One region of the Bartonella sp. B35(2025) genome, then DNA from elsewhere that is predicted to be linked to it. Evidence: predicted binding sites of a transcription regulator. Region 1 holds the regulator's gene; the other holds the start of a gene.
The links. Region 1 encodes HrcA, which represses chaperone genes, less so after heat shock. Its sites were predicted from a motif close to GTTAGCACTCNCNNNNNGNGAGTGCTAAC; they were not measured.

Region 1 (15,673 bases):
AAAGGATATATTGAATGGTCTGCAGTTGGTGATGCAGAGCCAATGCCTTTTACAAAGGGTTTGATTGAAGATGGACGAAATAACTGCATTATGAAAGGATGCATTGATGTTGGGTGTCCGATCCATATTTTGCAAGGGATGGAAGATAAAGAAATACCCTATCAGCATACATTGACTTTACTTGATCATTTACCCTTACATGATGTGACATTAACACTAGTTCGTGATGCAGATCATCGATTTTCACGTCCGCAGGATTTGAATTGTATCGAAATAGTATTAAAATCATTAATTGACCAGATTAATGCAGGATAGGGTCAGATTCATGAGTAATGAAGGCGTAAATGTATGACTATTTATGAACAGAGTTTTATTTTCTCTGATCGCACTGTACCTCTACGGATACGGGAACATAAGTATGCACGCCGTTTTATACTTCGTATTGATACAAATGGTCAGGAAATTTTTTTAACAACACCACCGGCTATAAGTTTCTATTTGATTCAGGATTTCATTGACAAGCACCGATCATGGATTGAAGAACGTCTTGCATGCATAAAGGTTTCTCCCCAAAATTTTTATCTCAAAGAAGGTGTAAAGATTCCTGTATTAGGTGTTGTGCATACCATAAAGCATAAAGAAGGACGTGGGGTGTCTAAAATTATTACAGGTGATACGGGACAAGAACCTGAGATTATTGTTTATGGTCGATTAGAATATTTACCAAGGCGTGTTGCTGATGTTTTGAAAAAACAGGCTGCGCTTACTATAACACCACTAGTGACGTATTATGCAGATAAAGTAGAGCGCAAAGTGAAATCAATTTGCTATAAAGATACCAAAAGCCGCTGGGGATCTTGTTCAAGAGATGGAAGCCTCTCTTTTTCTTGGCGCCTTGTTATGGCACCAAAAGAAATTGTTGAATATGTCGTTGCGCATGAGATAGCTCATCTTATTGAAATGAATCATGGGCCAAAATTTTGGGCTCTTTGTGAAAAATTGTGCCTTAATAGTAAAACTTATCGCTCTTGGTTGAAGGAAAATGGTTATATGCTACATGCAATTAATTTTCATTCATATGGGTTAGAGACGTGAAGAAATCTTGAATAAAGGTAATATTTTATGGAACTTTTTGTGTAGAACTTCATTATGTGTATACTTTATTACATTGTAAAGAAGTCATTGAAGCCTCAGTACGATTGTCTTCCCCTGCTTGGTTTGCTGAGTGTCTTCAATGTTTTTGCTTTATCTTTTTTATAATTCAGCTTAATAATTTTTCGATAACTCTTAATTTAAATTGGAAGTGCGCTGATGCCTGTCCTTACAGATCCCGTTCAACTTTTACAGGCACTTGTTCGTTGTCCTTCTGTTACGCCTCATGAAGCAGGTGCTTTATCAACTTTGGAAAATTTTTTAAGAAAGATGGGATTTTGTGTTGAGCGTCCCATTTTTAAGGATAAAAATACACAAGATGTTGAGAATCTTTATGCAAAAATAGGGAAAGAGGGGAGACATCTTATGTTTGCTGGTCATACTGATGTGGTGCCACCAGGTGAGCTGAAAGACTGGACATACCCTCCTTTTGCAGGTGTGATAAATCAGGGAAAATTATATGGGCGAGGTGCTGTTGATATGAAAGGTGGGATAGCATGTTTTGTTGCTGCATTAGCTCGAATCCTTGAAAGACAGCCTATTAAAGGAATAGTAAGCCTTTTGATCACTGGTGATGAAGAAGGTCCGGCTGTTAACGGTACGATAAAACTCCTAAAATGGGCAGAGCAAAGAGGTGAAAAATGGACTGCAGCTCTTGTGGGGGAACCGACAAGTGTAAAGACTGTTGGTGATGTAATCAAGATTGGCCGTCGAGGATCAATTTCTGGTATCATTACGGTTAAAGGTCGCCAAGGTCATGTTGCTTTTCCTGAGCGGACCGCCAATCCATTACCTTTAGCAAGTAAGCTTATCCAAGCGTTGACACAAACTGCTTTGGATCGAGGAACAAAGAACTTTCAACCAAGTAATCTGGAATTAACGACCATTGATACGGGTAATCCTGCAGTAAATGTTATTCCAGCACAAACAACGATCCATTTTAATATACGCTATAATGATCTTTGGACAAAAGAAACGATTATTGCAGAAATTGAAAAGCGTCTTGCTTTAGTGCAATCAAAAAATAATTGTGATCAATTACCATATTATCAACTTGAATGGCTACAAAGTTTAGGGAGTGTTTTTATAACTCAAAATGATAAACTCATTAAAATTTTATCAAATGCTATTGAAAGTGTAACAGGAAATATACCAGAATGTTCAACTTCAGGAGGTACTTCAGATGCACGATTTATTAAAGATTATTGCCCAGTGATTGAGTTTGGTTTACCAGGGCAAACTATGCATATGGTAAATGAGTGTGTGGCTCTTGATGCAATGGAAAGTCTTACTGCTATTTATGAACGGTTCATTGTTGATTTTTTCGTATAGAATAAAGAATTATATTTGATGTAATGTGGGTTAAAGCTAGAAAGATTTTAGTTTGCTAGTTGGTTGATGATGTGGTTAAGAAGGATTCGTCCTGTTGTTGTAACTCTTAAGCGCTGATTTCCCATCATCTCTACTAATCCTTGTTGTTGCAACTTGATAAGTTTTTCCATTGGTAATCCGGGGATTAAAGTTTCATAGCGTGTAAGATCTAAACCCTCTGAAAGGCGTAAGCCCATAAGAAGCATTTCATTTGCTTGTTGCACTTTTGTTAATTGTTCTGTTTCGATGCAGCCATGCCCCGTAGTTTCAACTAATTCGAGCCAATGCTCAGGGTACTTTTCATTTATGGTGACAAAACGTTCATGGTTTTCAATTTGAGATAAAGTTACTTGTGAAAAGGTAGAGGAATTGTTTGGCGGGTTTTTGATAAAGCGTCCATGTGCTCCTGGACCAAAACCTGCATATTCATGATAACGCCAGTAAAGAAGATTATGTGCTGATTCAGCACCAGGGACTGCATGATTTGAGATCTCATAAGCTGGAAGTCCGTATGTAGCAGTTATTTCTTGAGTAAGATTATATAAATCTGCTGCAAGGTCTGATGTGGGGAGGATAAGTCTTCCTGCAGTATGAAGCCGTTTAAAGGCAGTACCTTCTTCGATAGTAAGTTGGTAAAGAGAAAGATGATCTGCTGCCAAATCGATAGCTTGAAAAAGCTCAGATTCCCATTGTTTGAGTGTTTGTTCAGGGCGGGCATAAATTAAATCAAAGGATAAGCGTGGAAAGATTTCTCGTGCTAAAGCAATAGCGTTAAGGGCTTGTTTCACATCATGGAGTCGGCCAAGTTGTCGCAGTGCTTTATCGTTAAGAGCTTGTACACCTAAAGATAAACGGTTAATTCCTGCTGCACGGTATCCATGAAAGCGTTCTGCTTCCACACTGGATGGGTTAGCTTCCAGTGTGATTTCAGCTTTATCATCAACTGTCCACTTTTTTGTGAGTGCTTGCAACAAGGCATCAACAGTTTTAGGTACCATAAGAGAAGGGGTACCCCCACCGATAAAAATACTTGTAACATGACGTGGGCCTATTTTGTGGTATTGTGTTTCTATTTCGCGTTCAAAGGCGGCAACAAAACGTGGTTGATCAACTTCATTGGCGCGAACATGTGAATTAAAATCACAATAGGGACATTTTGCAGTACAAAAGGGCCAGTGAATATAAATGCCGAAAGGTTCATTCATGAGAATGCTAAAAGATTTTCTGCTAAAAGTTTGAAAGCACGTGCACGATGTGAGAGGGGTGTTTTGTTATTAAGCTTCCAGCCGTGTTTTTGTTCCATTGACATTTCACCAAAGGTATTTTCATATCCATCTGGTAAAAAAACGGGATCAAATCCAAAACCTTTATTGCCACGTGGAGGCCAAACAAAGGTACCTTCAACACTGCCACGAAAATAATCTGCATAACCATCAGGCCATGCAATGCAGATGACCGATATAAATCGGATTTTCCGTTGTTTTTTTTCGTGAGCTTTGATTTTTTGAAGTTCATCTTCGATTTTTTGCATAGCCTTTGAAAAATTGTGTGTACCATCAGGCTGAAGAGCCCAATCAGCTGTATAAACGCCTGGTGCACCACCCAATGCATCTACTTCCATACCAGAATCATCAGAGAGAGCGGGAAGTCCCGTATTTTTTGCGGCTGCAAAAGCTTTGATATAAGCATTTTCTTCAAATGTTATTCCTGTTTCTTTTGGTTCAGGTAAATCTAATTCTTTTGCGGACTGTATTTTTAAGCCGAAGGGAACGATTAATGTGGTGATTTCATGTAATTTATTAGTGTTATGTGTGGCAATGACAAGTTTTTTAGTTGTTATATTTCTCATATCCATTTCTCCAGAAATGAGGGGGATAGCTGTCTACTGTGCTTAAAACCAGCTTAAATGATCACATGATATGAATCTTGCCAGATTTTACAAGATATGGTTTTTTTTGCATGATTACTGATATTTTATTCAAAGGAAATCTTTCGTATTCAATGAAGGTAATAAGTTGAAGAAACACATGGAGATGCCTTTTTTATGATAGTATTTTTTGCAGTAAATACGTGATATCTTTTTGTTTTGCTTTAGACTATTTGACCAGATCCTTAGCAAAACTTATATTAAGAATAAAGTTTTTTAAAGCGGTGAAAAAATTGTGATGAAGTATAAGTCTATTAATGATGCACTAAAATGTCTTGATGAACGTTCTCGTGATATTTTTCGCCATATCGTTGAGGCTTATCTTAATGATGGTGAACCTGTAGGATCACGAAATCTTTCGCGGCTTTTGCAAAAAGCCTTATCGCCTGCGACAGTTCGTAATGTGATGAGTGATCTTGAACATCTCGGTTTAATTTATGCTCCTCATGTGTCTGCAGGGAGAATGCCAACGCAATCAGGTTTGCGATTTTTTGTTGATACATTTATGGAAGCGGGTGATTTGCCAATTGAGGAGCGTGAAAGTATTGAAACTCAAGTTAAAGAGGCTGGCCATGCACAATCAGTTGAGCATTTTCTCATACAAGCTAGCCAAGTTCTTTCAGATCTTTCACGTGGGGCGGGGCTAGTTTTGGCAACAAAACACGAAGGAACGTTAAAACATATTGAATTTGTACGCCTTGATGGAGAGAATGCTCTTGCAGTTTTAGTGACTCAACAAGGTGAAGTTGAAAATCGTATTGTTCATTTGCCAGAAGGTGTTACACATGCACAATTAACAGAGGCAACAAATTTTCTTAATGCTCATATTCAGGGGCGTACATTGAGTGAAGCTAAAAAAGAAATTGCACGTTTATGCTTAGAAACACGAGCTGCACTTGATCATTTATCTCATCATCTTATTGAAACTGGATTGGCTCTTTGGGGAGGGGAGGATGCTAATAATAAAATACACCTTATTGTTCGTGGGCGGGGTAATTTGCTTGAAGATGTGAAGGCAGAAGAGGATTTAGAGCGGTTACGACATTTATTTGATGATCTTGAGACGCGCGAAAGTATGGCGCAGCTGCTCGATTTAGCAGATGAAGGTTCAGGAGTTCGTATTTTTATTGGTTCAGAGAATAAGCTTTTTTCACTTTCTGGTTCTTCCTTAGTGGTGGCACCTTATTGCGATTCACAGCAAAAAGTTATCGGTGCTTTAGGTGTTATTGGGCCAACACGGCTTAATTATGCAAGGATTGTGCCTATGGTTGATTATACAGCTCAGCTTATATCACAGTTATTGCGTTAGAATAACCAAGTGGATATTTTATTATAAACACGCATTGTGTTAAGATACGTAAATACCTCTTGATTTTTGTTTGTAAAATTTCGATATCGATAATAACAAATATTATGAAGGAATAAAATTTTTATGTCTGATGAAAAAAATAAGTTTGCTGACACTTCATTTGAAAATTGCGATTTAGAAAATTCAGGTGATCATGATGTACTTAGACAAGAAACTGATGAATCTTCAAAAATGTGCGAAGAAGAAACTCGCACAGATATTGAAACAGATATTGAAGAAGAAGGAAACGAGTTTACTGATCCCTTAGCTACTTTACAAGATGAAAATAAAGAACTGAAAAATCAAATTTTACGTCTTGCTGCAGATATGGAAAATCTTCGGCGTCGTACTGCGCGTGATGTGGCTGATGCTAGAGCTTATTCTATTGCTAATTTTGCACGCGATATGTTATCTGTTTCTGATAATCTCAATCGTGCTTTGGAAGCTATCCCAGAAGGTGCGAGAGAGAGTGATGCTGGTTTAAAAACATTGGCTGAGGGTGTTGAAATGACTGAACGTGCAATGATAGCAGCATTAGAGCGTCATGGGGTGAAGAAAATCCATCCAGAAGGGCAAAAATTTGATCCTCATTTTCATCAAGCAATGTTTGAGATTCCTAATGCCGATGTTCCAGATAATACCGTTCAACAAGTTGTTCAGGCAGGTTATATTATCGGTGAACGTGTTTTACGTCCGGCAATAGTTGGTGTCGCTAAAGGAGGAGTGAAAGAAGCTTCTGTTGAATCTAGTCCAGCACAAACACATCAGTAATAATATCTTCAGCACAAAACAAAAGTGTTGTGGGTAGTCTCATATTTAAAATCTTATATAAAAGAAACGCTTCAAAGGGTGGTTAGCACCCTTTTATACTTTAAGCGCACAACTTTTTTCACAATATAAAGATTACTATTCAGGGAAGATTATGATGAAAATAAGGTAAAATGGCTAATTTCAAAAAAAGGAAACGAAAAGTCATCTCAAGAAAATCGATAAGAAGAAAGACCCTCAGATTTAATATCGAGTAATCGTGCAAGAATGATGGTGCGGAGTAAACTACTTTTTATCAGGGATTAATCTCAAGCAATTTTGGGTATATTGCATCTGTTCGTGTAAAAGGTTGAGAATTTCACAAGGTTTAATGCGAACAACAAGAGAATAGGGAGCATCCTCTAAACTAAATACTTTGAAGCCATTGATGTGCAACATAAAAGGAGGGGGGGATGGTGTCAAAGTTATACATAAGCTCATTTATTACAGATTTTTTAACTTTCACAAAAAAAGATAAAATGGTATTAATCTATTGCGCTTTAAGCAAGCCATTTTGTAGCGATATAAGTGTTTCCATTATTTTTTGAAGAATTTTAAAGAGCACTAAATAGGCGTGATATGGTATCTTCCTATGGTTAAAATATAATCTTACAGGTACGATGGTGGATGGGCTGATAAGTAACTGCTTTACTGAGAAAAGGCGCTATTGTGGATAAAGAATGGTTAAAAAGTGACTCTCATAATTATAAGTTGAATTCTCTCTTTATTTCATAAAGGTGGATTATAACGTTCCCTTTTTAGTGAAAAGCTCTAACTTTCTTCTCCAAATTTATTATTGATAAGTTCTTCGAGAGCATTGAGAGCATCAGTCGCTTCTGGTCCTGAAACACGGATAGTGACATTGCAACCAGATGTAGCAGCTAACATCATAAGTCCCATGATTGATGAACCACCAACAATTTTTCCATTCTTTTCAACTTCAACAATGGCATTAAAATTGTCAACAGTTTGTACAAATTTTGCAGAAGCACGTGCATGTAATCCACGTTTATTACATATATTGAGATGGCGACTTAATATATTTGGGAGAGTTTTTTTAGAAAGCATCAGTGTTAATTATCCGCTAAAATCATACTTGGTACATTAATATATTTGCGCCCTGCTTCTTGCGCTATTCTTAATGCTTCTGATAATGAGATATCAGGGCACTGGCGGATAGAAATCAGTTTAATGAGCATAGGTAAATTAACACCTGCAATCATTTCAATATGTCCCTTTTTAATAACAGAAATAGCCATATTTGATGGCGTTCCGCCAAACACATCTGTTAGTATGATTACGCCATGATTTGTATTTGTAGAGGAAACTGCGGCTATAATATCACCTCGGCGTTGGTCCATGTCATCATCAGGATAAATACATATTGTTGCGAATTTTTCTTGTGTTCCAACAACATGTTCTACAGCATGTAGAAATTCGACAGCCAATCCACCGTGCGTTACAAGCACGAGTCCAATCATTTTACAGAAACTCCTATTAAAAAAACATGACCATATAGCAGAGGGACTATTTTACAAGGCTTTACCGTACTGCCAAGGAAAATTTTCAAAAAAAAGCAAAAATAATGATTTTTTTCTATTTTGAAAAAAATTAGACAGATTTTAGCCATATTTTTCTAAAAAAGAACGCCTCAATGGCCTGACAAATGGCTGTACAATCTGCTTCATGAAGACTAGGAAGTTTTAAAAGGGGAATGTGTAGATTCGCAAATTTAAACGTCTGATTTGTTGGGAAGCGTTCATATTCAGAACCAAGAAGAATAACGCATTCGATTGTTGTTTGTTTATCAAAATTTATTGTACGTAAACCAGCACCGCGAATTTCAATACCACCTTGCAATCCTTCTGGAGTGTATCCATGAAGTTTCCCATTTTTTACACAAAGCATTGTATAATCATCACTGATAAGTTTTGCTTCACGTTTTGACCATTCAGCACGATCAAGCAAAGAAAGGGTGATAGTTGATTTTCCTGATCCTGATGAACCTAAAATTAACAGCCCCTTGCCTCCAAGTTGGAGACAATTTGCATGCAGTATTTCATTTTTTATTGTCATACCTTTTGCTTTTGGTTGATAGGTTATTTCATGAAGGGAAGCATAATAATAAATCGTGCACCAGTTTTATTATTTTTAATTACGGGATCAACAATATTTTCAGCTATAATTGTCCCATTATGGGCTTCAATGATTTGTCGACTAATAGAAAGTCCAAGTCCCGAGTTTTGTCCAAATGAATCTTCGCTTGGTCGATCAGTATAAAAGCGTTCAAAAATACGCTCAATATTTTCTGAACGAATACCAGGGCCATTGTCTTCAATAATTAAGATGAGGGTTGAAGCATCACTTTTCATAGTTATACAAATTTGACCATTATCATTAGGAATAAAGGAACACGCATTTTCAATGATATTAGAAATAACTTGACCCAAACGCAGTTCATGTCCCAATACAAGATAGGCTTTTCCATGAGGGCGTGGAATAATACTAAGGCTGATATTAATGGCTTTTGTACTACGATATATTTCACGCATAGCATGAACAAAATTTTCTAAAAGTAGTTTCATATCAACTGGTTTCGAAGTTTCACGAGCAAGTTCTGCATCTAGCCGTGAGGCATCAGCAATATCGGTAATCAAACGATCAAGACGATGCACATCATGTTGAATAATTTTAAATAATTGTATCTGTGCTTCTTCATTTTTAGTTAATGGGAGTGTTTCAACAGCACTACGCAGTGAAGTAAGCGGATTTTTTAATTCGTGACTTACATCAGCAGCGAAGCGTTCGATGGCTTCTATGCGCATATAAAGTGCATTAGTCATATCACGAATAGAAGTTGAAAGATGACCAATTTCATCTTCACGTTTAGAGAAATCAGGAATTTCTATACGCTTATTGTTGCCATGGCGCACACGGTTGGCAGAGGCAGACAATTTACTTAATGGATGAGCAATTGTATGAGCTAAAAACAGGGAAAGTATTAAAAGTACGCTACCAACAACTACAAAAGCTTTGAAAATAACTAATCTTTCGCCTTTTACAATGTTATCAATATCTGAACCAGTGGTTGTAAGAAGAAGAGCACCTACTACAGCGCGATAACGCTGGACAGGTACAGCAACAGAAACTATTAATTGACCCTGTCTGTTTCGTCGTTTGGCAGTAGCGATAGATCCGTTTAATGCTCGATAAACTTCTGGATGAGCAATATCACTGCTTTTTACTTTCTTTCTATCAAAATTAGTCTTCTTGCCATAGAGTGTATTTGAAAACCACCAATAGAGACGTTCCCACAGATTTTGTTCAGTCTTAATGGGGGGTAAATCATAGCTAAAAACTTCGCCACTAGAATAAAGAACACGTGAATCGAGAAGCAGAGTGGCATCACGATCATAGATACGTGCTCTTGTTGTTTTTGGTGTAATAAGGCGCCGTAAAAGTGGGGCAACTTGTTCAGGATTAATAGGAAAATCCCAAGAATCAGTTGATTGAGGTGTGGGGGTAACACTTTCTCCAGCTTGTAATTCCAAAAGTTTTTGAGGATCAATGAGAATAGAGTTTGTATCTATCGTTGCAGAGGCAGCAATGGCTCCAGCGATAATTTTTCCTTGGGTACATAGACTTTCTATTTTTGCTTCAATCAAACCATCACGAAATTGATTAAGGTATAAAATCCCTGTAACTAGAATGCCAAGAGCAGCAAGATTCAAGATGACAATACGGCGTGTAAGACTAGAAAAAAATAATTGCCTGAGTAGGCGTTGTACTCGAAAATGTAAATTGGCAAGCATAGAAAACCGTATTAAGGAGATAACATTTGGTGTTTTTTTGGGCAAAGTCTCCAGTTGAGTATTTTTTTGTCATTAATTTGATTGCTATTCAAATTTTTATAATAAACTAGCTTTACACTTCGTGGAAACGATAACCTACACCGTAAAGCGTTTCAATCATTGCAAAATCATCATCCACCTGTTTAAATTTTTTACGCAAGCGTTTGATGTGGCTATCAATGGTACGATCATCTACATAAACTTGATCACTGTAAGCCGCATCCATTAAAGCATCACGACTTTTCACAACCCCTGGTCGTTGTGCTAAGGTTTGAAGAATCAAAAACTCTGTAACAGTTAAGATAACAGGTTTATCTTTCCATGTACAGGTGTGACGTTCCTGATCTATCACAAGATCTCCACGTTTGAGAGAGGAGGCAGGTGAAGCTCCTGTTGCAAGTGGTTGGTTACGAGCATTTGAACGTCGTAGAATAGCTTTCACTCTCTCAATGAGAAGACGTTGAGAAAAGGGTTTTGTAATGAAATCGTCAGCACCCATTTTAAGACCAAACAATTCATCAATTTCATCATCCTTAGAGGTAAGAAAAATAACTGGAATATCCGATTTTTGACGCAGTCGGCGTAAAAGTTCCATACCATCCATTCGAGGCATCTTAATATCAAAAATAGCTAAGTGTGGGGGATGCAACGTTAAGCCTTTAAGTGCAGACGCTCCATCTGTGTAGCTTTCAACCCGATATCCTTCTGTTTCAAGCGCAAAAGATAAGGATGTTAAAATATTGCGATCATCATCAACAAGTACAATCGTTTGGGTGATTGTTGGATTATCCTTCATGGCTTCTTAGACCTTTCTATTGCTGTGGTAGCAAATCGCCTACGCTATTTATATGGGAGTTCACATTTTTTTTGCAAAACAAATATGGTACAAATTATTACAGAGTAAAAAACCTTTCATCTTTATGGTAAAAGCTATCTTGTTTTGTCATTTTATAACGTTTTTGTTTATGTCAAGATCCCTGCATTTAAACAAAATTTTCATTAAAGGTGTTTTTATCGATATTTGTTATTGTTTATGCCCAAAAATTTATTTTTGATCGCTGAAGTTTAGAAAACTTACCTCTCTGTTTTAAAAGCAAAGAAAGCAGATATTAACATCTAGGTAAAAAATGTATCCGCACTGCATGGAAGGAAATCATGATGGGATTTTTTGATTTTGTAAAAACTGGTTGGTGAAAAGCTTGGGATTGGAGATTATGAGCCAGAGGAAAAAGATTTTAAGGCTGCATTTGATAACCTTCAGCTTAGGACAGACACAGTGAATGTTCGAGTTGAAAATGGTAAAGCTGTTTTGAGTGGTGAAGTTCAAGACAGAGAAAAATTTGAAAAAGAAATTTTGGTTGTTGGTAATTCGCAAGGTATTTCTTCGATTGATGTTTCTCAATCAGATATTGCAGATACTTCGTCTACAAAAGCTTCTCGTTTTTATGAGGTGAAATTTGGCGATAGCCTTTGAAAAATTGCTGAAGAAGTTTACAGCAAAGGATAAGGTGATAAGAATACGTTTATTTTTGAAGCTAATAAGCCTATGTAAAAATCACCTGATGAAATTTATCTTGGATAAGTTTTGCGTATTTTTAAAATTGATCAGGCATAATCAGACAGAGAAAAAATTCTTTGTTTGTTTACGATATGTTCTACAATAGTGATGAAAAACCAAGAAGCGTGCAAATTTTTTCACGCTTCCGATTTTAAAATGTTGATGAGAAAGTTTATTGAGAAGATACTGATTTGGAAGATGTTTTTTTTCTTATAGAACTTACATAAAAATCAACATCAATTGTACCAGCTTTCTCAAATGTCAATTTTGCATTAATTTTGTCACCTGGCTTGAATGGCTGTGCGAGCCCCATGAACATGATATGGTCACCACCGGGTTTAAGTCTTATTTCCCCATTACCTGGAATTTCAATACCATTATGTATTTTTTCCATTTTCATAATATCATTAACGACTGTCATGGAGTGAATTTCTGTTGTTTGTACTCCGCTTGTTGAAACTGCAATCAAACGGTCTGGAGTATTTCCATGATTAATGATGTAAAGATAACCGCTGCCAACTTTTGTACTGTTGGGTATTGCACGTATCCAAGGATGAATGATTTCTATATTCCCAAGTTGGTACTGATGTGCGGTTGCAGTAGGTAGAGCTATGAAAGCAAAGATAAGAGCTAATACAGTGTTTTTAGTAATCTTCTTGAATAAACATTGCATGTAAGCAAGATTTTTATATATAGAATCTTTAATTTTTTGGGTGATAAGTTTTATCATTGCTTTACCCTCCTTCATTAAATTCACCTAGGAATATTCTTTATTTAATTTATTTCTAGCAGAATTTTTATTCAAAATAAAAGAAAGAACTACTCAAATTATATTTATTTGAGTGCAGAATTAGGAATTTGTGAATTTATTGAGTTTGGAAGAAGAAGGAGAGATTTAAAATAACATTGTGTTTAAGAGTGAAAGGTTTATTTTTATATATTTGAAAATTTAAGAAAAGAAGAAGATTATAAAGAAGAAGATTATATTGTATATACTTAATATATTGTATATACTTAAAATGTAATTCTTAAACAGCAGTGAACGATTAAGTGCTTAGAAATAAAGCTGCTGAGATTGAGTTTACAAATAGCACTTATCTTAAATAAGTATTTGGAAAGATTAGATTTAATTCTATAATTAAGTTTAGAAAATACTGTGTTTGTTAGCTGTATAAAGATTTGGGGGTACTAAAAAAGCTGTAATATTCATGGTGTAAACTTATTGTACTTAAACGGTATTTTTAAAAGTTTTTTATGAGTATCTGTTATAAGGGATAAAGGTATCAAGGAAAATACGTGATAATTATCCCTGCTTTTTCAAGATTTATAAGCTGATATTTTTATATTTATGGGGATCAAAAGAAAGATATATCGTTATGTTTGTATCTTTTATAAAGGTGATGTTGATCCACAAGTATAATTCCTATTTTAAAGAAAAATTTTATTTTGGAAATGTTTCTCTCATTATTCTCTTGTAGGGATAAGAGCCTATTCTTATATACCAGACAACAAAGCTTGTTATGATTCTCAGTTTATTATTTTGTGTAATTTGAAATTAAATGCAGGCTTTGAATATGATAAGGAGCTGTCTTGGAAAGATGCTTTATAAAGGTTGAGGCAGTTTGCTGAATGGAGATTATGATATGGCAAAAGTAATTGGTATTGATTTGGGGACAACAAACTCTTGTATTGCTGTTATGGATGGCACAAATGCAAAGGTTATCGAAAACTCAGAAGGAGCACGAACAACACCTTCTGTTGTTGCTTTTACTGATGGGGGTGAGCGGCTTGTTGGGCAGCCTGCTAAACGGCAAGCAGTTACAAACCCTGAGGGGACAGTTTTTGCAGTTAAGCGTTTGATTGGGCGCAGATTTGATGACCCTATGGTTGAAAAAGATAAAGCGCTTGTTCCTTATAAAATTGTTAAAGGTGACAATGGTGATGCATGGGTTGAAGAAGCTGATAAGAAATATTCTCCATCACAAATTTCAGCTATGATTTTGCAAAAGATGAAAGAAACCGCAGAGTCTTACCTTGGTGAGAAGGTTGAACAGGCGGTTATTACTGTTCCTGCTTATTTTAATGATGCACAACGTCAGGCTACTAAAGATGCAGGAAAAATTGCTGGGCTTGAGGTTTTGCGGATCATCAATGAACCGACAGCTGCTGCTTTAGCCTATGGTTTGGATAAAAAAGGCGGAAAAACTATTGCTGTTTACGACCTTGGTGGTGGTACATTTGATATTTCTGTGCTTGAAATTGGGGATGGCGTTTTTGAAGTTAAGTCGACCAATGGAGATACCTTTTTAGGTGGTGAAGACTTTGATATGCGCTTGGTTAGTTATTTTGTGGCTGAATTCAAGAAAGAACAAGGGATTGATCTGAAAAATGATAAACTTGCATTGCAGCGCTTAAAAGAAGCGGCAGAGAAAGCAAAGATTGAGCTTTCTTCTTCACAGCAAACGGAAATTAATTTGCCATTTATTACAGCAGATCAATCTGGCCCTAAACACTTAACGATGAAATTAACTCGTGCAAAATTTGAATCTTTAGTTGATGATTTAGTTCAGCGTACTATTGAACCTTGTAAAGCTGCACTAAAAGATGCAGGACTGAGTGCCGGCGAGATTGATGAAGTTGTTTTAGTGGGGGGCATGACTCGTATGCCCAAGATTCAGGAAGTTGTACAAGGATTCTTTGGCAAAGATCCACACAAAGGTGTTAATCCTGATGAAGTTGTGGCGATGGGTGCTGCTATCCAAGGGGGGGTATTGCAAGGTGATGTAAAAGATGTATTGCTTTTGGATGTGACGCCTTTGTCTTTGGGTATTGAAACATTAGGTGGGGTTTTTACTCGTCTTATTGAACGTAATACCACTATACCAACTAAAAAATCACAAGTTTTTTCAACAGCTGATGATAATCAAAATGCTGTAACTATTCGTGTTTTCCAAGGTGAACGCGAAATGGCTAATGATAATAAGCTATTAGCTCAATTTGATCTTGTTGGTATTCCACCTGCACCACGTGGTATACCTCAGATTGAGGTGACTTTTGATATTGATGCGAATGGTATTGTAAATGTTTCTGCTAAGGATAAAGGAACTGGTAAAGAGCATCAGATTCGTATTCAAGCATCGGGTGGTTTAAGTGACGCTGATATCGAACAAATGGTAAAAGATGCAGAAAAGCATGCGGCAGAGGATAAAAAACGCCGTGAAGGTGTTGAAACCAGAAATCAGGCAGAAGCTCTTATCCATTCAACTGAAAAATCACTGAATGAATATGGTGATAAGGTATCAGCCGAAGATAAAAGCCAAATTGAAACTGCAATATCTGATTTAAAGTCTGCACTTGATGGTACTGATACTGAAGAGGTAACAGCCAAGATGCAAAAATTAGCGGAAGTTAGTATGAAGCTTGGACAAGCTATGTACGAAGCTTCGGAAGCAGCAACTAATACTGAAACAGATACAAAAAATGATGATGTTGTTGATGCTGATTTTGAAGAAATTAATGATAAAAATAAATAGTATAAGCCAATGATGCTGATCATTTGATAAACCCAGCCTTTGAGATATAAGGCTGGGATTTATTGTTTGAGAGCAATTGTAATGCTGTTGCTAGGAGCTTAAATTGAAAATAAATGCTATCTTGAA
Region 2 (15,673 bases), 350 kb from region 1:
GCTGTTGCACGGTATCAGAAAATGGTGACACAGTTACGCAATGCGGGAATTCGTTCTGAACTCTATTTAGGAACTTCAGGAATAAAAGCACAAATGAAATATGCTGATCGGCGGCATACCCCTTGTGTAATTATTCAAGGATCACAAGAACGCAAAGATGGGAAGATACAGATCAAAGATTTAATTGAAGGTGCACGTTTGTCCCACGAAATTAAAGATAATCAAACTTGGCGAGAAAGTCGACCAGCACAAATAACAGTTGATGAAAATCAATTGGTCAAAGCGGTACAAGAGATCTTAAAAAATCAAAATTCACAAAAATTTTAGTTTTCAAATATTAAACTTGTTAACTCCAAATACAGTTATAACGCTGTACTATTGTGGTTAGCCAACATTCTTCAGTAAAAATGTAGAAAATAAAAACGGCACAAACTCTTCTTTAATAAAGAAATTTGTGCCTTTTAATAAAGCAATTTTGGTTTAAAATTAGCTTTGCAGTGTTTTTAAAATATTTTGTGGTGAGGAGACTTCATAAGGGTCTGTGGTGCAGTTATCTGAAAAACCTTCTTCTTCGAACCATTGTTCAACAACTCCATCATTAATCACAGCAGCATAGCGCCATGACCGCATCCCAAAACCAATATTATCTTTAGCAACTAACATTCCCATTTTACGTGTAAATTCACCTGAACCATCGGGGATTAATTTCACATTTTGGATGTTTTGTGTTTTTCCCCAACTGTTCATGACGAAAGCATCATTGACAGAAAGGCAGTAAATTTCATCAATGCCAACTTTTTTAAATTCATCATAGAGTTTTTCAAAATCAGGGAGCTGAAAGGTTGAGCAGGTAGGTGTAAAAGCCCCAGGAAGAGAAAAAAGAATAACCCGTTTTCCTTTAAAATAAGTGTCACTGGTGACATCTTGCCACCGATATGGATTATTTCCACCAATTGATTCATCGTATATACGTGTGTGGAAGGTGACATTGGGAACTTTTTTTCTTATCATGGTTAGGCTCCTACATTTTGTAAAAAATTATGTGTTAAGAAAAAGTCTTTATATTTTAAAAGTACTTTTAAAATACAATAGCTACAACGAGTTTGCAGATATTTATACAGGCGTCAAGCAGAATTAATCATCGATTTTAATGGATTTTTCCTTTAAAATTAAACGAAATGCAATGAAAGCACTTCCATGACTATAACCACAGTTTTGACAACGGCTTTTGATGACCAAAAACCGGGAACATCTGGTTTACGCAAAAAGGTATCGATTTTTCAAAAACCTCATTATGCTGAAAATTTTATTCAATCCCTTTTTAACAGTATTGAGCCTGTTGAAGGAAAATTATTGATTCTCGGAGGAGATGGGCGCTATTTCAATAGAACACTTATTCAACTCGTGTTGAAAATGGCTGCTGCTAATGGTGTTGCTTGCATTAAAGTAGGAAGAGAAGGCATTTTATCCACGCCTGCTGTTTCGCATCTTATTCGCAAATATCATGCACATGGCGGTATTATTCTTTCAGCAAGTCATAATCCCGGTGGTGTAGATGGGGATTGTGGTATTAAATACAATATTTCTAATGGTGGACCTGCTCCTGATTCTTTATGTGATGCTATTTTTGCTGCATCGCAGCGTCTTTCCTCTTATAAAATCATCGAAGCTCCAGACATTGATTTAGATAAGCAAGGCATAACCTTTATAAAGTCTATGCGTGTGGAAATTATTGATCCTGTGGCAGATTATGTTGCTTTGATGCAGGAGATTTTTGATTTTGATTGTATTGCCAAGGCAGTTGCGGAAGGTTTAACGTTACAATTTGATGCGATGCATGCAGTTACAGGGCTTTATGCACGAGAAATTTTTGAAAAATGCTTAGGGTTTCCTAAAGGAACAGTGGTGAATGGGATTCATTTACCAGATTTCGGGGGAAAGCATCCAGATCCAAATTTAGTTCATGCTAAGAGTCTTTATGATTTGTTGATGTCTGATCAGGCGCCTGATCTTGGTGCCGCATCTGATGGTGATGGTGATCGTAATCTTATTATCGGTCGTAAACAATTTGTTACACCTTCTGATTCTCTAGCTATTATGGCGGCTCATGCACATTTGATTAAAGGTTATCGACAGGGTGTTGTGGGTATAGCACGCTCTATGCCAACAGGGCGTGCAGCTGATTTAGTTGCTGAAAAAGAAGGATTAGATTTTTTTGAAACACCAACGGGTTGGAAATTTTTTGGAGCACTTTTGGATGCTGGAAAAGTAACTTTTTGTGGTGAAGAAAGCTTTGGGATAGGCTCTCATCATATCCGTGAAAAGGATGGTTTATGGGCTGTATTATTTTGGTTAAATCTTTTAGCTGTGACAGGAAAAAATGTAGCACAAATTGTTCAACAGCATTGGCACACTTATGGGCGTTTTTATACTTCACGTCATGATTATGTGGAAGTGGAGGAACATAAAGCATATGCACTTATGGAGTACTTACGCACACATTTACCGTCGGTAGGAACGAAAATTTCTGGATTAATGGTCAAAAAAGCAGATGATTTTACTTATCATGATCCAGTTGATCAGAGTATTAGCACACGGCAAGGAATGCGTATTTTTTTTGAAAATGGAGCGCGGTTGGTGGTGCGTTTATCTGGAACAGGAACAGTAGGAGCTACCTTACGGCTTTATCTTGAGCAGTATGAAGGTGATCGATGCAAACATGCACAAAATCCACAAAAAGTTCTCCGCCCTTTGCAGAAAGCAGCTCTTCAATTATTAAATATACAGCAACAATTTGGTCGCAAACAGCCTGATATTATTACATAGAGATCTGTATCAAGTTGTCTCTTGTGGGTGGATCATCTTTTTGGGATCAACTAGTCTGTCATAATCATCTCCCGAAACACCAGCTTTTATAGCTTCAGCACGCAAAGTTGTATCATTTTTATGTGCTGCTTTGGCAATTTCAGCAGCTTTTTCATAGCCAATTTCTGGTGCAAGAGCTGTCACTAACATGAGAGAGCGTTCCATGAGGGAATGAATATGAACACGATTAGCACGTAAGCCTTGAACGCAATGCATATCAAAAGAACGCATACAATCACCAAGAAGGGTAATCGACTGCAAAACATTATAGCCAATCACAGGCTTATAAACATTCAATTCGAAATGTCCTTGGCTTGCAGCAAATGTTACACTGGTATGATTGCCAAAGACTTGACATGCAACCATGGTCATTGCTTCACATTGCGTAGGATTGACTTTCCCTGGCATAATGGAAGATCCTGGTTCATTTTCTGGGAGGTTTAATTCACCCAAACCTGAACGTGGACCTGATCCCAAAAACCGAATATCATTAGCAATCTTAAAGAGATCCGCTGCTAATGCGTTTAAGCTTCCATGGAAATGTGCAAGTGCGCCATGATGTGCAAGTGCTTCAAATTTATTACGAGCGGTTTTGAAAGTTATTCCTGTAAGGGTGCTGATTGTTTTAGCAAATGCAACATCAAATCCTTGTGGTGCATTAAGTCCTGTTCCAACGGCTGTACCTCCTTGGGCAAGCATCTGAACGTCGTTAAGAGCTGTTTCAATGCGTTGGCGATTGGCTTCTAATGCGGTCCGATAGCCTGAAAATTCTTGCCCTAAGGTAAGAGGTGTTGCATCTTGGGTATGGGTACGTCCAATTTTGATGATGTCGGCAAATTCTTCTTCTTTTTTTTCTAAAGTAGCAATTAAGGTTTCAAGGATTGGGAATAAGTGTTGGCGTGTTTGTAGTGTGGTTGCAATGTGAAGTGCTGTGGGAAAGGAATCGTTTGATGATTGGCTCATATTTACGTGATCATTGGGGTGAACAGGTGCTTTGCTGCCGAGTTTACCTCCTAAAAGCAAGCTGGCATGGTTAGCGATCACTTCATTTACATTCATATTGCTTTGTGTGCCAGAACCTGTTTGCCAGACAGAAAGTGGAAAATGTGTATCAAATGTACCGGCAAGTACTTCGTCAGCAGCAGCAATGATCGCTTTTCCTATATTTTGGGGAAGCTTTCCTTTGTCCATATTCACAAGAGCTGCAGCTTTTTTAATGAGGCTTAAAGCATAAATGATGGTGAGAGGTTGTTTTTCTGTGCCAATATTAAAATTATGTAGAGAACGTTCAGTTTGTGCTCCCCAATAGCGATCTTGATGCACTGAAATTGTTCCAAAGCTATCAGTTTCCTGACGTGTTTTCACCATGATAAAATCCTTTTATGTTCACCGGTTAATAAAAAAGTAAATAACGCGAAATAGAAAAAATAGGCAAGATGTTGAAGCCTTTTTAGGATAAATTTTTTATGATGGATTCTTGACATTTTGGAGTAGCAATGTTTATATTCTGAATATATTAGCACTCACATCAGATGGATGCTAATAAGAACTTAAGATTAATTTAGTTATATTAAGTTTTAAGGATTTTAAACATGGCTAACATACAATTCCGCCCACTTCACGATCGTGTCGTTGTTCGTCGGGTTGAATCTGAAAATAAAACTGCTGGTGGGATTATTATCCCTGATACAGCTAAAGAAAAACCTCAAGAAGGTGAAGTTATTGCTGTTGGTAATGGCGCTCTTGATGACAATGGGAAGCGTGTGCCTTTAGAAGTTAAAACAGGAGATCGTATCTTGTTTGGAAAATGGTCTGGAACCGAAGTGAAGATTAATGGTGAAGACCTCTTAATCATGAAAGAATCTGATATTATGGGAATTATGGGGTAATTCAGCCTCTTAATTCTTTCATGTTGTACTATTTAAGACAATTTCAAGGAGAAATTAAATGGCTGCTAAAGAAGTCAAATTTGGCCGTGAAGCGCGTGAGCGTTTATTGCGCGGTGTTGATATCCTTGCTAACGCTGTTAAGGTAACGCTTGGTCCTAAAGGTCGTAATGTAGTTATTGATAAATCATTTGGTGCGCCCCGCATTACAAAAGATGGTGTATCCGTTGCAAAGGAAATCGAACTAGAAGATAAGTTTGAAAACATGGGTGCGCAGATGTTGCGTGAAGTTGCTTCCAAGACCAATGATATTGCTGGTGATGGAACAACAACAGCAACTGTTCTAGGGCAGGCTATCGTTCAAGAAGGTATAAAAGCTGTTGCTGCAGGTATGAATCCAATGGATCTCAAACGTGGGATCGATGCTGCTGTTGAAGAAGTGGTAGAAAATCTTTTCAAAAAGGCAAAAAAAATTCAAACTTCAGCAGAAATTGCACAGGTGGGAACAATTTCCGCTAATGGTGCTGAAGAAATCGGTAAAATGATTGCTGATGCTATGGAAAAAGTCGGTAATGAAGGTGTCATTACCGTGGAAGAAGCAAAAACTGCTGAAACAGAACTAGAAGTTGTTGAGGGAATGCAGTTTGACCGTGGATATCTTTCACCTTATTTCGTCACAAATGCTGATAAAATGGTGGCTGATCTTGATGATCCTTACATTCTTATTCACGAAAAGAAGTTGTCTAATCTACAATCTCTACTTCCAGTGCTTGAAGCAGTTGTTCAGTCTGGAAAGCCGCTTCTCATTATTGCAGAAGATGTAGAAGGTGAAGCTTTGGCAACACTCGTTGTCAACAAGTTACGCGGTGGTTTGAAAATTGCTGCTGTAAAGGCTCCAGGATTTGGTGATCGTCGTAAAGCAATGCTAGAGGATATTGCAATCTTGACATCGGGTCAGGTTATTTCTGAAGATGTTGGTATTAAATTGGAAAATGTCACTTTAGATATGCTTGGTCGTGCAAAGAAAGTGAATATTTCTAAAGAAAATACAACAATTATTGATGGAGCTGGACAAAAAGCTGAAATTAACGCACGTGTAAACCAGATTAAGCTTCAGATTGAAGAAACAACTTCTGATTATGATCGTGAGAAATTGCAAGAAAGACTTGCTAAACTTGCTGGTGGTGTCGCTGTTATTCGTGTTGGTGGTGCGACAGAAGTTGAAGTGAAAGAAAAGAAAGATCGTGTTGATGATGCTTTGAATGCAACACGCGCAGCTGTAGAAGAAGGTATCGTAGCTGGTGGTGGAACTGCATTGTTACGTGCTGCAAATGCACTAACTGTTAAAGGAATTAATGCTGATCAAGAGGCTGGGATTAATATTGTTCGTCGTGCTCTTCAAGCACCAGCACGTCAGATTGCAACCAATGCAGGTGAAGAAGCTGCAATTATTGTTGGCAAAGTGCTTGAAAATAATTCAGACACATTTGGTTACAATACCGCAACTGGTCAATTTGGTGATTTGATTACTTTCGGAATCGTTGACCCAGTGAAGGTTGTGCGTTCTGCTCTCCAGAATGCTGCTTCAATTGCGAGCCTTCTCATTACGACAGAAGCAATGGTTGCTGAAGTGCCAAAGAAAGACACTCCAATGCCTCCAATGCCTGGTGGTGGAATGGGTGGAATGGGTGGAATGGATTTCTAAGCCCTCTAAATGTAAAGATAAAAGAGAACGGGTCACTGACCCGTTTTTTTATATAGTTTTTTTCTCATTACGACAGAAACAATGGTTGCTGAAGTGCCAAAGAAAGATACTCTAATGCTTCCAATGCCTGGTGGTGGAATGAATTTCTAAGCCACTCTAAACGCAAAGATAAAAGAAAACGTGTCAGTGTCCCGTTTTTTCGTATAGTTTTTCTTATATGATTTTAGTTAATTTTCCCATTTTATATGGTTTTTACATATATCATTTTGTTAATAGATTTTGCTTTTACTGATTTATTTTTTCTTTTTTACTCGATAAATATCTTTTATAAGGATATTTTTTTTAAGAGTATTGTGTTTAGGTATTTTGAAAAATCTTACTCTTGTTCATTGTAATAGAGTTTTTAATATCCAAATCTTTTGGTATAAATACCATGTTTGGTAGTGCTTTTCTTTAATAATAGACAATAAGCTTTTCTTGTTTTATGACTGTTCATATAAATTATTATTTTTAATAAAAAAGGGAATATATGAGCCAATACCCAAAATGTCCTTAATGTGATTGTCTTTATATTTATGAAGAAGGTAGCAATTTCATGTGTTCTGAATGTGCACATGAATGGCCACAAAAAAATGAGAATCCTTTTCCTTTCGATGTTGTTTATGACGTTAATGGCCATGTTTTAACGAATGGAGATAATGTTATGGTTGTGAAAGATCTGAAAATAAAGGGTGCTTCATCTATTTTAAAGAGCGGTACTAAGATAAAAAATATCCGCTTGGTAGATGGTAATCATAATATTGACTGCAAGATCCCTAAGATTGGTCAGATCAGCTTAAAGTCAAAATTTGTTAAAAAAGTTTAGTTGGTTATTGTTTATGAAGTGCTTCCTCATTTAATAAAGCGAATTTATGCAGCTAAAATCTGCTTTGGTAAAAATTTTTTTCAATTTTCTTAAGAGAAAATATCTCCTAATAATGAACGAAAGCTCTATAGTGTATCAGACAAATTTTTTCAAATAACAGCACTCTGAGTAGTAAAATACACGGGATTAATATCTTAGTATCTGTAGTGCTTATCTTTATTATTATTTTGTGAGATTTTTTTTGTTTATTGTGGCATGGATTCCACACCTAAGATTTCTGGAATGAAATGTCGTAAAAGATTTTCAATACCATGTTTTAGCGTCGCTGTTGAAGAAGGACATCCAGCACAAGCACCCCGCATATTCAGGTAAACAATGCCATTTTCAAATCCGCGGAAGGTAATATCTCCGCCATCATTGGCGACAGCTGGGCGAATACGTGTTTCAAGCAGCTCTTTAATTGTTGCAACAATATTAGCATCTTTTTCATCATAAAATTCTTCATTAAGCGCATGGGTTTGTTCTTTTACCATCGCATTTGTGGTGATTACGGGATCATCAGATAGAAAATGTTCCATAATTGTGCCCAAAATTGCAGGCTTGAGGTGTTGCCACTCACCATCTTTTTTAGTCACAGTGATAAAATCGGATCCTAAAAAAACACTACTAACATTTGGAATATTAAATAATTTAGCAGCTAAAGGTGAATTTTTAGCAGCTTCTTCGTAAGCACGAAACTCTAATACACCTTCCGAAAGAACCATACGACCTGGTAAAAATTTAAGTGTTGCAGGATTTGGTGTGACTTCAGTTTGGATAAACATATACACTCTCCTTTTGTTATTAAAGCTCAGGAAAATAGCTGAGTTGAAAACATTATAATTTAGGCACCCGATTCAATATATTCATCTGCAAGATTACTTGGAATGACAGTGACAGGGATTGAAAAAGCTGTTCCTCGATTAGCAATCAATTTGACAAGTGGTCCTGGCCCTTCTGTGTGTCCACTTGCAGCTAAAACAATAAGAGCGATCTTCTTATCTTCATCAATTTTTTTGCCTTCACGCACTATTGTTTCTATTTCGAAGGTTTGTATAGCGCGTACATTATTAGCAATTTGCTCCAATACTTTATAAGCCTGCTGTGTTGATTCAGTTCGCATAATATCGGTTACGCCTAAAAAATGTTGAAATTCTGAATTATCAACCACAGAAAGTAATATCAGTGTTTTATTGGTATTTTTAGCATGCTGTGCAGCAAAAGCAACAGCACGCAGACATTCTGGTGTTTCGTCAATAATGACTAAAACTTTCCCCTTTTGATCTGCTTTCATATTTTCTTTTCTAGAGATCATGTGTTTTCTCTATTTCTATGAGCAGTTGCTATTCTTTTAGGTTAAGTACTATTATTTCATGTATTGTATAAAAATCCAACAATTTCACGAATTTTTTTCATATTTTTTTCTGCCAATGTGCTGGCACGCTCTGCACCATAGCGTAAAACAGAGTCAATATAATCATTTTCTTTACGAAGACGACGTAATTCTTGTGTTATCGGTGCAAGTTTATAGATAGCAAGGTCAGCTAAGGCTGTTTTAAAAAATGAAAATTGTTGTCCGGAAAACTCTGAAAGAGCTTTTTCTTTACTTATTTCTGCAAGGGCAGCATAAATACTAAGTAAATTGTTGATTTCTGGTCGCTCTTCTAACGCAGCAAGTGTGTCAGGAAGAGGGGTTGAATCGGTTTTTGCTTTGCGGATTTTTTTTAAAATAAGATCAGCATCATCTGTTAAATTAATACGTGAAAAATCTGAAGGATCTGATTTTGACATTTTTTTTGTGCCATCGCGCAAAGACATAACACGCATGGCTGTTTTTCCAATAAGTACTTCTGGCATTGGAAAAAAGCCTTGTTTTTTTTCTTCACCTATTTGCATAGAGATACCAAAATTTAAGTCCGCAATGCGGCGAGCGTAATCATTGTTGAATTTTTGTGCAATATTGCGTGTTAGTTCAACATGCTGTTTTTGGTCTTCACCTACTGGAACATGTGTAGAACGATAAAGTAAAATATCAGCAGCCATTAGGCTTGGATATGCAAAAAGTCCAAACGATGCTTGTTCACGATTCTTTCCTGCTTTATCTTTAAACTGTGTCATACGTTGGAGCCAGCCGACACGGGCAATACAATTCAAGATCCACGCTAATTCAGCGTGTTGAAAAACCCGTGACTGGTTGAAAATAATTTGTTTTTGAGGATCAATACCGGCAGCTAAAAAAGCTGCTGTGACTGCTCTGGTCGATTCAATTAAGGTAAGTGGATCTGGATTGACTGTGAGTGCATGCATATCAACAACACAATACAGGCAATTATAGGATGTTTGCAGTTCAACCCAATGCTTGATAGCTCCAAGGTAATTGCCAAGATGCAAATTGCCACTTGGTTGTACGCCAGAAAATACAAGCGGTGTGAAGGTGTTCATAGAATAGTTCTCTCTCAGGGGTATTATTCATTTTATGCTTTGTGACAAAGTGTCTTTCTGAAAGCAAGATAAAATATTATAAGCGTTGCTTGAAATTTTTTAGGGTAAGGAAAAAAGAGCAGCTATCAAGTAAAAAATATGCTGTAAAATATACCAATAGGATGATGGTCATTATTCCTGCTAAAGTACTAGCACGCAAAAAAAATGATGCTTGTGAGGATAATGGAGCAGATAGAAAACCAAGCACATTAAGCGTATAATGAAGAACCATAATACTCAAAAGTGTAGCAATTATCAGGCACACAATTCTTCTTATCAGTTGTGCATCATATTTCCAGTGGCCGCGTTTGATAAGAACAAACCAAAGCAACAGTGTGTTAACCCATCCAGAGGTAATTTCGGCAATGACAATACCTCGTGCTGATAAAATGGGGAATAATGTTAAGGCTAGGCTGATATTTATCAAAACACAAATACCTGTGAAAATCATTGGTGTTTTTGTATCTTCACGGGCAAAAAAGTTAGGAATAAAGACCTTTATTAAGACAAAAGCTGGAAGCCCTAACCCATAAAGCCCCAGCAATTGAGCAACATGATGTGTTGATTCGCTTGTGAATTGTCCACGCTCAAAAAGTAGACTAATAATGGGGGTGGATAGCAGTAAAAATGCGACTGATGCAGGTAAAATTAACAACAAGGTTAATTCAATAGCACGGTTCTGTAAATCATGGGCTTCTTTGTGTTTTTTATTACGCAAAGCTTTTGTTAATTCTGGTAAAAGAACAGTTGCAATTGCAATCGCTACTACCCCTAGTGGTAATTGATAAAGACGATCAGCATAAACTAAAGAGGATACTGCTCCTGATTGGCTGGAGGCAATGTTGGTATTGATCAATAAATTGATTTGCGTAATTCCTCCTGTGATAGCAGCAGGGAATGCTAAAGTTAGAAGTTTACGAACATTGGGACTGAAATGGGGAAAGCGTAGAGAAATTTTCATTCCATTTTTATGCAAAGCGATTGCAATCAAAATGAGTTGGATAAACCCTGCTGCCATGACACCCCAAGAAAGATTTAATCCGATATGCCAAACATTAAGTTGATATATCCAAGCATAGGCGAGGACACCAATCAGAATAATATTCAAAAAAAGTGGAGCAATAGCTGCGATAAAATAGTGTTGTAGAGCATTAAGCATTCCCCCCATCATTGTTGCTAAGGACATACATGTTAGATAAGGAAACATGATTGCAGTAAAATGGATCGTGGCGTTAAATTTTATCGGATCTTCTGCAAATCCAGGAGCGATAATGGTTCGCACCAAAAAAGGCATACTTAATTCCATGACAATAGTTAAGAGTAAGAGCAGTGAAAAGAGAACACCAAATACCTCTTCTGCAAATTTTCGTGCAGTTTCTGTACCATCTTCAGTAATCTTTTTCGAAAAAAGAGGAACAAAAGCTGCATTAAAGGCACCTTCAGCAAAAAATCGACGGAATGTATTAGGAAAACGAAAAGCAGCGTTAAACGCATCAGAAACAGGTCCAGTACCGAGAGAAGCTGCCATTAGTATTTCACGCACAAAGCCAAAAATACGGCTCATTAAGGTTCCGGAAGCGACAGTTGCAAATTTTTTAATTAGAGTCATAAAGATACATCGAGTTTGTTATGAAAAAAGGTAATAAAGAGGTAAATAAAAGCCTTTTTAGATCATAAAAATCTGACCAACGTCTTAATGTAATATTATTATGTTAATATAATGTTGTTTCATAAAACGTTGTACGATGGTATTTATCCTTCTGTCAACAAGGGTATTTCAAGAGTATTCGACCTATTCTTATACTTTTTTATTATAGCTTTGGTTGCTTACATAAAACAATCAGGTATTTTTTTACGAACTATAAATAAGATGATGCAATGAAGAGGAAAAAGCTAAAAAGAACAGAGAATAAATTAGCAAATAATTGTCTATGATAATATTGTGTTTGTTCTTTTCTGATTTGATATATATGTTACGCATTCTCCCTTAACAGTATTTACCGTAATGAAGCCATATTATATTTATTTACTTTTAAGTGTTAGTATACTCTTTTTGCATTTAAATAGTTTATTTCTGTTTAGTCTATGTAATCGTTTTTTACAACACACGTCGATCTGTTTATTAACCTATTACTTAATAGTTTTTGCTGATTTATGATAAAAATATTTGAATCAGTATAACATTACAGGATGAAAGAAGTTTCATTTAATCTCCATTATTGAGATTTATATTTTAAAATCAATATAATATATCAATTTTATAGGGTTACATAATTGGATCCATATAATATTTTGTCCTCTTTAGAAGGCAAAATCATTGGCATATTGGTAAAAATAAAACAAATTATTGTGGTATTTTTTTTACGTTGAAAATATTTTTTCAACAGTACATATGTTTGGTAGATATTTTAAGACTTTGTCGCGTATATTTTTTAGATATATTATAAATACTATAAAGATGTATTATAAGTGAGTAAGAAAGCTTAAGTATGTATTTTTTGCAGGATATTTCCCGCAAACTATTTCATTACGTAACTTATAGAGTGTGTATCTTGATCAAAAATGTGGTCAATAAAAAAATCTTCTAGTAAAAATTTAATAAGTTGTGGGATTTAGGTTATGTCAGCTTGTGGAGAGAAAGTCTCTGTTCAAAGTTTTGTTGCTTTGGATAAATTATCTTTAAAAAAGTAGAGAATTAACTCATAGACTCAATTATTAAATGATAAGATCTGATCTGTGTAGGTTCAATATAATAATAAAAAATACTGTGTTGAGAAAGCAGATGACAGAAGAGTTGTCTTTTTATAAGTAATTTTGCAGTAAAAGATAGTTTAATAAATGGTTAATTTATAAATTAGGTGCAACATGAATGAACTTACCCATATTGATACTATTATAGCTCATTATGACGCGGTTTTTTGTGATGTTTGGGGTGTTGTACACGATGGTGTGAATGTATTTGAACCTGCGTTGCAGGTGTTGCATAAAATTCGACAGATGGGAAAAAATGTCATTTTTCTAACTAATTCACCTCGTCCGCGGGAAGAGGTAATTGCCCAATTACAAAATATGAATGTTCATAGTGATTATTATGATGCAATTGTTACTTCAGGTGATGTGACACGCGATCTTATTCGTATTGCACCGCGTAAAGTTTTTTTTATTGGTCAGCAACGTGATTTGGTCTTGTTTGAAGGGTTAGATTGTGAACTTGTTGAAGAATGGGAAGCATCTGTGGTGGTTTGTAGTGGTTTTCTTGAAGATTTTGATGAAACACCGCACGCTTATGAGGACATGTTTCATCGTATACGGGCACGAAATTTACCTTTTATTTGTGCTAATCCTGATATTATTGTACATTATGGAAATCAGGAATTTTGGTGTGCTGGTGCATTAGCGCGTCTTTATCAGCAATTAGGAGGTGAGGTACGTATTGCTGGAAAACCCTATGCACCTATTTATGAATGTGCTTTTGAAAAGCTTCAGAAAATTCGTGGAACAGTAGAAAAAAGTCAGGTTTTGGCTGTTGGTGATGGCCTCTTGACAGATGTCAAAGGTGCAGTTCATTTTGGTCTTGATGTAATTTATATTATGGGTGGTATTCATCGCTATGACTATATGCAAAACGGTGAGATAGATAAAAAAGCTTTACACGCTTTTCTGGAACGTTATGGCTATAAGCCACAAGCAATAATGTGGGCTCTTCAGTAATGTCTGATTTTTTGCGTCTTCAGGGCAGGGGGAATACACTTCCTTTGGCTTGGCGTGAAGCAGTGCTGGCACTTGGGAATTTTGATGGTGTTCATTGTGGTCATCAAGCGGTGCTCCAAAAAGCACTTGATGTAGCACGGATCAGAAATAAGCCAGCTGTTGTTTTAACATTTGAACCACATCCAAGAAGTTTTTTTCAACATTCAGCTCCTGTTGATCGCTTGACAGAAGCTGCTGAAAAGGCTGAAATTTTTAAAATTCTTGGTTTCAATGGTGTGGTTGAACAGCCTTTTGATGCACATTTTGCAGCTCTTTCAGCAGATGAATTTATCAATATTGTTTTGAAACAAGTATTTGATGTTTCAGTTGTAGTAACGGGTGAAAATTTTCAATTTGGTCATCAGAAAAGTGGGAATGTACATCTTCTCTCTAAAAGAGGAAAAGAATGTGGGTTTGAAGTTATTCAGATTTCTTGTTTGTATAATTTGCAAGATTCACAACAATATACGATTTCCTCTAGTTTTATTCGTCAACTTCTTTCACAAGGACATGTGGAAAAAGCAGCACATTTATTAGGGTACCATTATCGGATACGTTCAAATATTATTCAGGGTGAAAAACTTGGACGTCTTTTGGGTTTTCCTACTGCTAACCAAATGTTACCTCCTCAAACCAGTTTGGCACATGGTGTTTATGCGGTACGATTGCGCCGTTCTAACGGTATTTTGTATGATGGAGTTGCAAGTTTTGGTTGTCGTCCAACGATTGTTAAGGAAGGAGCACCACTTCTGGAAACCTATTTATTTGATTTTGATGGAGATCTTTATGGAGAAAGCTGTACTGTTTCTTTTTTACAATTTTTGCGAGGGCAAGAAAAATTTGATGGACTCGAGTCTTTGATTATACAAATGCAATATGATGAAAAAGCAGCAAGAGAAATTTTGATGTCCATACAACCATTGTCGCAACTGGATGAGCTGCTTACTTTTAAAAATACGTCTTCATATGTTCCAAAAAGGATGTGAGAGTAGCAAAAATAGCACTTAAACTAACAATAATTATCAAAATATATTCTAAGATATTGTGCAATATATGGTTTTTTTGTTGATGAGTAGAGAAATTAAATTTTTGAAGACTTGATTTAATCATTGTCTTTTCCTTTGCTTTTTGTATAGCGCTATGAAATCCTACAATTTTGTTGTAGTTCAAAAATTTACTACTTGTTTCTTTCCGATTAGTTAAGGCAAGTGATTAAAGACAAGCTAAACGATAAAGATGCATTGAGCGGATCCCGTGGTGGCAATAGGCGAGGAGAGGGAGGGATGCTGTTTTTAAAATTTTTCGCATCATTTCAATATCTGATTTTTCTATAGTAGGAGGTACAAGTGGGATGTAATAAGCTTTTATTCCATATTTGTGAGCTGCTGCTTTAATGATGGAGAAACTAGATTGATGAGGATCTTCTTGATCAGGGCGATTGCAGATAATTGTTTTAAAGTCCGCTTTTGCCAATGTTTCAATGTCTTCGACACTGATTTGAGCACTAATGAAAATACCAGATTCAATTTGTTGCGAATTCATCTTTGTGTATCCTTAATAAAAAACATTTCTGATAAAGTTTTTTTATTTAATAGGCTAAAAGAATATTATGAAGGTGAGGTTTTTCAGATGATATCTTAACAGAAATGCTTTTTTTCTGTCGAGAAAAATAGTTAAGCTGGAAAAAAATGAGTTATTTTGTGTAGGCATATACTATAGACAAGGCGATATTTATTATTCTGTCTTAGGGCAGGTTCTTTTCACCTGACTATGTTAGTATCACCCGATATATGATGTGATTATACTTAGTGGGGAATTTTGATAGAAGAGTCACTTTTGCTGATGGAGATGTTGAAACGAGGAAGATTATTTGATTTTGAAGGGTTGTTTCAAATTTCTTTGGTGATGGTGTATCAGGAGGTTTTTCATCAGATAAGTTTTAAAAGGGGTCATAATCACCGGCTTAAATTTACAGATTTAGTGATAGTATTGTGTTTAAAGGAGATATAATGGCTTTTCTTCTTTTTAATTGATTATATCATTTAGTGTGGAAGACAAGGTGGAGGGTGAGTATGCTTCAAG

Region 2: a site for HrcA is predicted at 4,381-4,409, ahead of groES (co-chaperone GroES). Genes of this name have one in related genera too.

Annotation. Positions count from the first base shown of each region.
Region 1 is NZ_CP200035.1:1,472,838-1,488,510, forward strand. It holds gene V4P56_RS06135 (alpha/beta hydrolase) at 1-315, shown strand, start outside; gene V4P56_RS06140 (M48 family metallopeptidase) at 349-1,095, shown strand; gene dapE (succinyl-diaminopimelate desuccinylase) at 1,312-2,484, shown strand; gene hemW (radical SAM family heme chaperone HemW) at 2,532-3,728, opposite strand; gene rdgB (RdgB/HAM1 family non-canonical purine NTP pyrophosphatase) at 3,725-4,372, opposite strand; gene hrcA (heat-inducible transcriptional repressor HrcA) at 4,689-5,759, shown strand; gene grpE (nucleotide exchange factor GrpE) at 5,883-6,569, shown strand; gene V4P56_RS06170 (HPr family phosphocarrier protein) at 7,377-7,673, opposite strand; gene V4P56_RS06175 (PTS sugar transporter subunit IIA) at 7,679-8,086, opposite strand; gene V4P56_RS06180 (HPr kinase/phosphatase C-terminal domain-containing protein) at 8,217-8,681, opposite strand; gene V4P56_RS06185 (stimulus-sensing domain-containing protein) at 8,705-10,471, opposite strand; gene V4P56_RS06190 (response regulator transcription factor) at 10,530-11,252, opposite strand; partial or broken gene V4P56_RS06195 (peptidoglycan-binding protein LysM) at 11,615-12,038, shown strand; gene V4P56_RS06200 (copper chaperone PCu(A)C) at 12,187-12,744, opposite strand; gene dnaK (molecular chaperone DnaK) at 13,658-15,547, shown strand.
Region 2 is NZ_CP200035.1:1,126,190-1,141,862, reverse strand. It holds gene hisS (histidine--tRNA ligase) at 1-327, shown strand, start outside; gene V4P56_RS04710 (redoxin family protein) at 487-1,011, opposite strand; gene V4P56_RS04705 (alpha-D-glucose phosphate-specific phosphoglucomutase) at 1,198-2,826, shown strand; gene fumC (class II fumarate hydratase) at 2,836-4,233, opposite strand; gene groES (co-chaperone GroES) at 4,458-4,754, shown strand; gene groL (chaperonin GroEL) at 4,813-6,456, shown strand; gene V4P56_RS04685 (zinc ribbon domain-containing protein YjdM) at 7,028-7,321, shown strand; gene V4P56_RS04680 (NifU family protein) at 7,567-8,145, opposite strand; gene V4P56_RS04675 (universal stress protein) at 8,205-8,675, opposite strand; gene trpS (tryptophan--tRNA ligase) at 8,732-9,802, opposite strand; gene murJ (murein biosynthesis integral membrane protein MurJ) at 9,879-11,450, opposite strand; gene V4P56_RS04660 (TIGR01459 family HAD-type hydrolase) at 12,707-13,552, shown strand; gene V4P56_RS04655 (bifunctional riboflavin kinase/FAD synthetase) at 13,552-14,577, shown strand; gene V4P56_RS04650 (TIGR01244 family sulfur transferase) at 14,804-15,133, opposite strand.